Regions from separate parts of the Streptomyces sp. NPDC044106 genome, predicted to be linked through region 2. Evidence: riboswitches for the same ligand, from Rfam matches in the RefSeq annotation. Region 2 holds a riboswitch; each other region holds the start of a gene.
What was found. A riboswitch is a leader RNA that binds a small molecule or an ion and turns the genes downstream of it on or off. The one in region 2 is predicted to bind cobalamin.

Region 1 (3,193 bases), on a different contig from region 2:
TGGCTTCTTCCCCAACGGCATCGGCTCCACGCTGATGACGCTCCAGATCGTGATGTTCGCCTTCCTCGCCGTCGAGCTCGTCGGCGTCACCGCGGGCGAGTCCAAGGACCCGAAGACCGTCCTGCCCAAGGCCATCAACACCGTGCCGTGGCGCATCGCCGTCTTCTACGTCGGCGCGCTCATCATGATCCTGTCGGTCGTCCCGTGGACGACGTTCAAGCCCGACGTCTCGCCGTTCGTCGCCGCCTTCGAGAAGATGGGCCTCGGCGTCGGCGCCGCCATCGTGAACTTCGTGGTCCTCACCGCCGCGCTCTCCTCCTGCAACTCCGGCATGTACTCCACCGGCCGCATGCTGCGCGACCTGGCGCTCAACGGCCAGGGCCCGAAGTTCTTCACCAAGCTCACGAAGAACGGCCTGCCGCTGATCGGCACCACGGCCTCCGCCGCGTGCATGCTGGTCGGCGTCTGGATCAACTACCAGTGGCCCGGCAAGGCGTTCACCTACGTCGTCTCCTTCGCGACCATCTCCGGTATGTGGGCCTGGATCATGATCCTCGCCTGCCAGATCCGCTACCGCCGCAAGGCCGACCGCGGCGAGCTGCCGCAGTCCACCTTCCGGGCGCCCGGTGCCCCGTACACCAGCTGGTTCGCGCTGCTCTTCATCGGCATGGTCATCGTGATGATGGGCATCGACAAGGACAACCGGGTCTCGCTGTACGCCGCCCCGGTCTGGGCCGCGATCCTGACGGTGTCGTACCTGGTGCTCAAGAGCCGCAACCCGCAGGCGGCCGCCTTCAACAAGCGCAAGACCGCTGTCGACGGCTCGGTCACCGCCGACAGCACGCCGGTCGGGAAGGACTGACACCGCTTCCCAGAGCGTTGTCCAGCATTCGGGCCCGCCCGTACCACACTTCGGTACGGCGCGGGCCCTCTGCTTATCCTGACTCCCATGCTGACCCTCACCCAGGCCCTCCACGACCAGATCGTCGCGCACGCGCGCCAGGACCACCCCGACGAGGCCTGCGGCGTCGTCGCGGGCCCGGCGGGCACCGGCCGCCCCGAGCGGTTCATCCCCATGCTGAACGCCGCGCGCTCGCCCACGTTCTACGAGTTCGACTCGGGTGACCTGCTGAAGCTCTACCGCGAGATGGACGACCGCGACGAGGAGCCCGTGATCGTCTACCACTCGCACACGGCCACCGAGGCCTACCCCTCGCGCACCGACATCACCTACGCCAACGAGCCCGGCGCCCACTACGTCCTGGTCTCCACGGCGGACACCGACGGCCCGGGCCCCTTCCAGTTCCGCTCGTACCGCATCGTGGACGGCGAGGTCACCGAGGAAGAGGTAAAGGTCGTACAGGCATACTGATCTTTACCAACGAGGGCGGCAGGAGCCAGGAAGCCGGTGCGAACCCGGCACGGTCCCGCCACTGTGACCCCACCCCATAGTTGGGGCGGGGGAGTCAGGAACTGACCTGCCGCCTTCCTCCCACGCAACGCAGGGGACGCGGAAATCCCCTGGAGGAGGCAGTTCCGTCATGCCCCGGTCCCACCGGCCCCTGCGCGCCCTCGTCACGGCCGCCCTGCTCGCCCCGCTCGCCGCCTGCTCCACCTCGGCGGCGGACGACGACTCCGGGCCCGCCACCAAGGCCGCCGGATTCCCGTACACCGTCACCAACTGCGGCGTGCGGACGACGTACGACGCACCCCCGAAGCGCGCCGTCACCATGAACCAGCACGCCACCGAAGTGATGCTGGAACTCGGCCTGAAGGACCGGCTGGCCGGTACCGCCTACCTCGACGACGAGGTCCTGCCGAAGTACAAGAAGGCGTACGAGTCGATCCCGGTGATCGCCAAGGAGTACCCCTCCTACGAGAAGCTGCTCTCCGCCAACCCCGACTACGTGTACGGCGGTTACGCGAGCGCCTTCCTCGCCGGTGACGGACGCAGCCGCTCGGCCCTCGCCAAGTCCGGCATCGACAGCCGCCTCAACATCGAGGGCTGCGCCGGGCACCCCGTCTCCATGGACGATGTCTACCGCGAGGTCCGCGAGGTCGGCGCCACGTTCGGGGTGCGGGCGCGGGCCGAGAAATGGGTGAGCGCCGCCCGCCGCGAACTGGCCGCCACCGCGGAGAAGTCACGGTCCCGGTCCAAGGGTGAGAAGCCCCGCTCCGTCTTCGTCTACGACAGCGGCGACAAGACCGCGTTCACGGCGGGCGGCCGGGGCATCGGCAACGACATCGTCGAGCGGGCGGGCGGCCACAACGTCTTCGCCGACGTGAACAAGTCCTTCACCGACGCGTCCTGGGAGAAGGTCGTCGAGCGCAAGCCCGAAACGATCCTGATCCTCGACTACGGCGCCACCACCGTCACCCAGAAGAAGAAGCGCCTCCTCGACGACCCGGCCCTCCAGGACGTCCCCGCCATCAAGAACGAGAACTTCGCGGTCCTGCGCCTGTCGGACGTGGTCACGGGCGTACGAGCACCGGAGGCGGTGAGGAAGCTGGCGGCGCAGCTGTGAGCCGGACCATTCAGCGCGTGGGGCGGATCACCCAGCGCGTGGGGCGGATCATCCAGCCCGTCCGGCGTTTGAGGACGAGCCCGAAGGGCGATGGGCCGAGCTCACGGGGGCGGCACCTGACGATACTGACCGTCCTCACCGCAACCCTGGCGGCCACCGCCCTCGCCGGTCTCGCACTCGGCTCCGTGCGGATCCCCCCGGCCCACGTCATGGAGATCCTCACCGGCCGAGCGGAACCCTCCCCGTTCAGAACCATCGTCCTCGACGTAAGACTCCCGAGAGTCATCCTCGGAGCCACCGTCGGAGGCGGCCTCGCAGTCATCGGCGCCGTCCTCCAGGCCCTCGTCCGCAACCCCCTCGCGGACCCGTTCCTGCTGGGCGTCTCCTCCGGAGCCTCGGTGGGCGCCGTCTGCGCCATCGTGCTCGGCGGCGTCTTCGGCCTCGGCGCCGCCCTGTCGACCACCGTCACCATCCCGGCCGCCGCCTTCGCGGGTGCCCTGCTCTCGCTCGTCCTCGTCTACACCCTGGCCAGAAGCGGGGGCGGCGGCTTCGCCACTGGCCGGCTGATCCTCGCGGGCGTCGCCGTCTCGTACATCCTGACCGCGCTGACCAGCCTCATCCTGGTCACCGCCGACAGCGCGGACCACCTCAAGGAAGTCCTCTACTGG
Region 2 (3,193 bases):
CGCTCGACGGCATGGTCGTCTCCGCGGTCGGCTACCGCACCGCGGGACAGCGCCCCGCCCTGCACCGCGGCCTGCCCTCGCCGTATCTGACGGTGATCTTCTCCCTCGACGGGCCCATCACCACCGGCGACTCCCCAGGCCGGGCGACGGGACCGGACGCGGCGCGCACCGACATCGTGGTGGGCGGCCTGCACCAGAGCCCCGCGTACGTCGTCCAGCCCGAGCACGAGGCGGGCATCCAGCTCGCCGTGCATCCCCTCGCGGCCCGCGCGCTCCTCGGCCTGCCCGCCGCCGAACTCACCGGTCAGCTGGTCATCGGCGGCACCGACGTGCTCGGCGACCACGCGGCCGACGTCCGCGAGCGGCTGTGCGAGCTGGACGACTGGACGGACCGTTTCGCCCACCTCTCCGCGTACCTGCGGCGACTCGCCTGCGTCGACCGCCCCATGGGAGCCGTACGCCCGGAGGTCGCCGAGGCCTGGGCGTGGCTGGCCCGGCACCGCGGCGCGGGCACCCTGGGCGGCCTGTCCCGGCACGTCGCGCTGAGCGAACGCAGGCTGACCGCGCTGTTCCGCGCCGAGACGGGCCTGAGCCCGAAGCAGGCCGCACGCCTGATGCGCTTCCAGCACGCCAAGGCCGTCGTGACCCGCGCCGTCGCGGCGGGCGGACCCCCGGACCTCGCCCGGGTCGCGGCCGGCACCGGCTACTACGACCACTCCCACCTCGTCCGTGACTTCCGGCAGTACACCGGAGTGAGTCCCACCCGCTGGCTGGCCGAAGAGTGCCGGAATATCCAAGCCGGGGCGCACGGTACGGGCGAAGACTCGAAGCCATGAACACCACACCGAACCCGAGCTCGAACCCGAACGTCACGTCGGCCCCGAAGCCGGACCTCACACCGGCCCCGAACCCCGCGCCGGGTGCCGCCGAGGGTGACCGCCTCACCACACCCCCTCCCGCCGTCTGGCCGGGCGTGCAGGCCCAGGACGCCCCTGCGCTGATCGACTTCCTCGTCGACACCGTCGGCTTCCTGCGCACCGCCGTGTACGAGGACGGGGGCCGCGTCGCCCACGCCCAGCTCGACTGGCCCGAGGGCGGCGGCATCATGCTCGGCTCGTACGACCCGGAGGCCGCGGCCACCTGCGGCAAACCCGGCACCGGGGGCGCCTACGTCGTCACGGCCCGGGTGGACGACCTGTACCGGCGCCTCACCGGGGCGGGCGTGAAGATCACCGCCGAGATCGAGGACAAGCCCTACGGCAGCCGCGAGTTCGGCATCGAGGACCCGGAGGGAAACCGCTGGTCGTTCGGCACCTACCGAGGCGAGCCGAGGCCCGCACCGACCACGTGAGGGCGGGTGACAGGTGCGTGATAACTTGCGCAAGCCAGTCAAACCCACACCTGGGCCAGGGAATCCGGTGCGAATCCGGAACTGACGCGCAGCGGTGAGGGGGACGGGCGGGGCCACGGCCACTGGGTGTCTCCGGACGCCCGGGAAGGCGCCCCGCCCGGTCGATCCCGAGTCCGAAGACCTGCTGGCGCCTCCGCTCGCACACCGGGCGACGGAGGTCGTGACGCAGGCCAGGCTCCGCGTATGAGCCGCGAGACCCAAGGGATCACGTGTCCTCGACAGCCCGTACCGCCGCTCTCCGTACAGCCGCCCTCCTCTGTGCCGGTCTGCTCACGCTCACCGCGTGCGGCGACGGCTCCGCACGCGACGCCGCGCACTCCGGGGGCGGGAGCGCCGACGGCTATCCGGTCACGGTCACCTCCTGCGGCAAGGAGGCGAAGGTCGAGGCGCCGCCCCGGCGGGCCGTCTCCCTCGACCAGGGGTCCACGGAGATCCTGCTCTCCCTCGGCCTCGCCGACCGGATGGCCGGCACCGGCACCTGGACCGACCCGGTCCTGAAGAACCTGGCGAAGGACAACGCGAAGGTGGAGCGGCTCGCCGACCGCTACCCGTCGCTGGAGAAGGTCCTCGCCAAGGAGCCGGACTTCGTCAGCGCCTCCTTCCTCTACACGGTCGGCAAGGGCGGCGTCGCCGACCGTACGAAGTTCACCGAGCTAGGCGTGCCCGTCTACGTCTCGCCCACCGACTGCGCGGGCAAGGACAACGACGACGGCGACGGTGACGGCAAGCGCGTCAAGACCCTCACCATGGACAGCGTCTACGCCGAGATCCGCGACCTCGCGAAGGTCTTCGACGTCGAGAAGCGCGGCGAGAAGCTGATCGCCGGACTGAAGCGGCGGGTCGCGAAGGCCACCGTGCACATCGACAAGGCCGCCGCCTCGGACACCCGCCTCATGTACTGGTTCGCCAACTCCGACGCGCCGTACATGGCGGGCTGCTGCGGCGCCCCCGGCATCATCACCCGCGAACTCGGCGCCAAGAACGTCTTCGACGACACCCGTGAGGAGTGGCCCCAGATCAACTGGGAGACCGTCGCCGACCGGGACCCCGACGCCATCGTCCTCGGCGACCTCACGCGCAAGTCCCAGTCCGCGGAGAGCGCCGCGGCGAAGATCAGGTTCCTGGAGACGAACCCGGCGACGAAGAACCTGACCGCCGTGAAGAAGAAGCGGTACGTGCTGCTCAGCGGCCAGGCCATGAACCCCACGATCCGCACGGTCGACGGCATCGAACAGGTCGCGGCCGCGCTGCGGAAGTTCGGACTCCGCAAGTGACGCAGGCGGCGGAGGGCGGGGGCGGGAGTACGGCCGCGGGAAGGGGGATCGGTACCGGCGCGGGCACGGACGCGGGCATCAGTACGGACACGGGTACCGGCACGGAGGGGCCCGCACCCGGCGCCGTACACCCGGAACCCCTGCACGGCCCGCGCCCGGGCCTGCGCGGGGGCCTGCGCCTGGCCCTGCTCTGCCTGGCCGGTCTCGCCGCGCTCGTCCTCTCCGTGTCCGTGGCCGTCACCATCGGCCCCGCCGACATCTCCGTGCCCGACGTATGGTCGACCGTCGCCGCCCACCTCGGCTGGGGCGAGACCCCGCTCACCCCGATCAGGGACGGCATCGTCTGGAACCTGCGGATGCCGCGCACGCTGCTCGCCGCGGTCTGCGGCGCGGGCCTCGCGGTCTGCGGCGCCGTGATGCAGTCGCTGCTCCGCAACCCTCTCGCCGACCCCTTCGTGCTCGGGGTGTCCTCCGGCGCGTCCACCGGAGCGGTCGCGGTCGTCGTGCT
Region 3 (3,193 bases), on a different contig from region 2:
TCACCGAGCCGAGGTTGCAGACAGCCGTCTCGCCGTCGTCCGTCACCTCCAGGATCTCGGTGCAGAGGTTGGAGGAGTGCACGGTGTGACCGGGCTCGGCGGTCTGGTTCGCGGTGCGGTTGGCGGCGTCCTTGAAGGTCAGCCAGCCGTTGCCGGTCTGCGCGAGGGTGCGCATCATGCGGCCGTACAGCTCCCGCGCGGGCAGGGTCTTCTTCGCGAGCCCGGCGGCCTCCGCCGCGCGGTAGGCGGCGTCGAACTCCTCGCCCCACAGGTCGACGAGGTCGGGCACGTCGGAGGGCGAGAACAGCGACCAGTCCCGGTCGGCGGCGACCCGGCGCATGAACTCGTCGGGGATCCAGTGCGCGAGGTTGAGGTTGTGGGTGCGGCGCGCGTCCTCACCGGTGTTGTCGCGCAGCTCCAGGAACTCCTCGACGTCGGAGTGCCAGGTCTCCAGGTAGACCGCGGCGGCGCCCTTGCGGCGTCCGCCCTGGTTCACCGCGGCGACCGAGGCGTCCAGCGTCTTGAGGAACGGCACGATGCCGTTGGAGTGCCCGTTCGTGCCGCGGATCAGCGAGCCGCGGGAGCGGATGCGGGAGTACGAGAGGCCGATGCCCCCCGCGTGCTTGGAGAGCCGCGCGACCTGGTGGTAGCGGTCGTAGATGGAGTCGAGCTCGTCCAGGGGCGAGTCGAGGAGGTAGCAGGAGGACATCTGCGGGTGGCGGGTGCCGGAGTTGAAGAGCGTGGGGGAGGACGGCAGGTAGTCCAGGCGGCTCATCAGGCCGTACAGCGCGGCAACTTCGTCCACGGCCCGGACGCTGGAGTCCTCCGCGAGCCCGCTGGCGACGCGCAGCATGAAGTGCTGCGGCGTCTCGATGACCTGCCGGGTGATCGGGTGGCGCAGCAGGTAGCGGCTGTGCAGCGTGCGCAGGCCGAAGTAGCCGAAGCGGAAGTCGGCGCCGTCCGCGAGCGCGCTCTCCACGAGCGCGTCGAGCCGGGCCGCGTGTTCGGTGACGAAGGACGCCGTGCGGTCGGCGATCAGGCCCTCGCGGTGGCCGACCGCGATCGACTCGGTGAAGGAGCGCACGCCCTGGGTAGCGGCTTCCTCGCGGATGCCGATCGACAGGAGCCTGGCCGCGAGCTTGGAGTACGCCGGGTCCTCGGAGATGAGCCCCGCGGCCGCCTCGGTCGCGAGCTCCCTGAGCTCGGCCACGTCGGCCCGGGCGGAGCGGCCGCGCAGCGCGGCGGCGGCCACCCGGCCGGCGTCGGCGTCGGGGAGATCGGCGGTGAGGTCGGTCAGGGTGCGCAGCAGCGCGGTCCCTGGCGCGTCGGTACCCACAGTGCTGTCGGTGGGCTGCGGTGACAGCGCTGACGCAGGTTCGGCAGGCGCGATGGTCACGTGGAGCTCTCCCTCGCTCGGCTCTGGGCCTGGGGAGAGGACGGCACACACGGGCGCACCCGGGCAGGGTGGCGTACCGCGTCCACCGGCCCATTCCACGAGGCCCGGACGGTCGGCACCCGGGCCGGACGGCACGGGTGCACTGCCGGCAGGTCTTCGGACTCCGGGTACGACAAATGCGTACACGTACACCGTTGCGGGACAGTTCCGGACTTGCACCGGATTCCCCTGCGGCGACAGCGAGCATGAGCATACATCTTGTGCCGTGCTTCTGAAGCAGGCCCACATCTTGTGTCGGCTCGCATAGGCAGGGTCTAAGGTGCGGTCGGGAGTTCCAGCGCGTAGGTGAGCAGCGGCAGGCCCGGGATCGGGTACCAGTCGCGCTCCGGGGTGCGTATGAAGCCGAGACGTTCATAGAGCCGGTGGGCGGTGCGCATGGTGGGCGAGGAGGACAGCACGAGCCGGTCGCGGCCCGCGTCCCTGGACCGCTGGACGCAGTCCCGCACCAGGAGTTCGCCGATACCGCGGCCGCGCGCCGCGGGCGAGACCGCCAGCATGCGGATCTCCGTCTCGCCGTCCCGCGCGATGTCGGCCATGGGGCCGCCGGACGGCACGAAGGTCACGCCGCCGAGCAGCTCGCGGGAGGCCGCGTCGTCCGCCACGGCCACCAGGATCTCGGCGTGCGCCGCGCGCCCCGCCACGTCCCGCAGCACGGCCAGATAGCGGTCCTCCGCTCCGTGGTCCAGATGTCCGTCGTCGAGGTAGGCCCGCGCGGTGAGATCGCCCAGCGCCTCGTGCTCCGCGGGGTGTGCCCGCCTGATGGTGATGTCCATGGGGCGCAGTGTGCAACACGGGTACGACAAAGGGCCGCCGGTTTTCCGGCGGCCCAACGTCACTTGCGGGGACCGGCGTTGAGTGTCGGGTTCAAGGACAGGCTCTCAGTGCCCGGCGCCCGCGGTCGCCTTCGGCAGCTCCTGGACGACGCCGGGGTCGCCCGCGTCCGCCGTGTAGTCCTCCGGGGAGGTCTCGTCGATGCCGTCGGGGGCCTTCAGCGCCTTCAGGACGAAGGTGAGGACCACGGTCACGACCACATTCAGGATGAACGCGGTCAGGCCGATGTAGCCGATCTCGCCGATGCCGGGGATCTCGTCGGACGAGCCGCCGAAGTGCTTCTGGGTCGGCGAGGCGACGCCGTACGCCGCGAGCGTTCCGTACACCATGCCGACCGCCCAGCCGGCGAGCAGCGCCCAGCGGTGGAACCACCGGGTGAACAGGCCGCCGACCAGCGCGGGCATCGTCTGCAGGATCCAGATGCCGCCGAGCAGCTGGAAGTTGATCGCGACCGTTTTGTCCATCGTGAGGACGAAGACGAGCGCGCCCACCTTCACGAGCAGCGAGACCAGCTTGGAGACCCTGGTCTCCTGCTCGGGAGTCGCGTCCGGCTTGAGGAAGTCCTTGTAGATGTTCCTGGTGAAGAGGTTCGCGGCCGCGATCGACATGATCGCCGCAGGCACGAGCGCGCCGATGCCGATGGCGGCGAAGGCGACGCCGGTGAACCAGTCGGGGAACATGTTCTCGAACAGCTGCGGGATGGCCAGCTGGCCGTTCTCGACCTTGACCCCGGCCGCGATCGCCATGAACCCGAGCAGCGCCAGCAGGCCTAGCATCAGCGAGTAGAGCGGCAGGATCGTGGTGTTGCGGCGGATGACGTCGCGGCTCTTGGAGGAGAGCGTCGCGGTGATCGAGTGCGGGTACATGAACAGGGCGAGCGCGGAGCCGAGCGCGAGCGTGGCGTAG

Region 1: another riboswitch for cobalamin. It lies ahead of AC07DI_RS13075 (ABC transporter substrate-binding protein); the one in region 2 lies ahead of AC07DI_RS23565 (ABC transporter substrate-binding protein).
Region 3: another riboswitch for cobalamin. It lies ahead of AC07DI_RS00930 (ribonucleoside-diphosphate reductase subunit alpha); the one in region 2 lies ahead of AC07DI_RS23565 (ABC transporter substrate-binding protein).

What each region holds. Positions count from the first base shown of each region.
Region 1 covers NZ_JBWKFZ010000006.1:291,704-294,896, reverse strand. Annotated here, with positions in the region: gene AC07DI_RS13085 (amino acid permease) at 1-862, shown strand, start outside; gene AC07DI_RS13080 (M67 family metallopeptidase) at 950-1,372, shown strand; cobalamin riboswitch at 1,376-1,496, shown strand; gene AC07DI_RS13075 (ABC transporter substrate-binding protein) at 1,542-2,525, shown strand; gene AC07DI_RS13070 (FecCD family ABC transporter permease) at 2,642-3,193, shown strand, end outside.
Region 2 covers NZ_JBWKFZ010000012.1:255,753-258,945, forward strand. Annotated here, with positions in the region: gene AC07DI_RS23555 (AraC family transcriptional regulator) at 1-836, shown strand, start outside; gene AC07DI_RS23560 (VOC family protein) at 833-1,351, shown strand; cobalamin riboswitch at 1,370-1,554, shown strand; gene AC07DI_RS23565 (ABC transporter substrate-binding protein) at 1,621-2,685, shown strand; gene AC07DI_RS23570 (FecCD family ABC transporter permease) at 2,763-3,193, shown strand, end outside.
Region 3 covers NZ_JBWKFZ010000001.1:199,753-202,945, reverse strand. Annotated here, with positions in the region: gene AC07DI_RS00930 (ribonucleoside-diphosphate reductase subunit alpha) at 1-1,396, opposite strand, end outside; cobalamin riboswitch at 1,527-1,649, opposite strand; gene AC07DI_RS00925 (GNAT family N-acetyltransferase) at 1,711-2,229, opposite strand; gene mctP (monocarboxylate uptake permease MctP) at 2,335-3,193, opposite strand, start outside.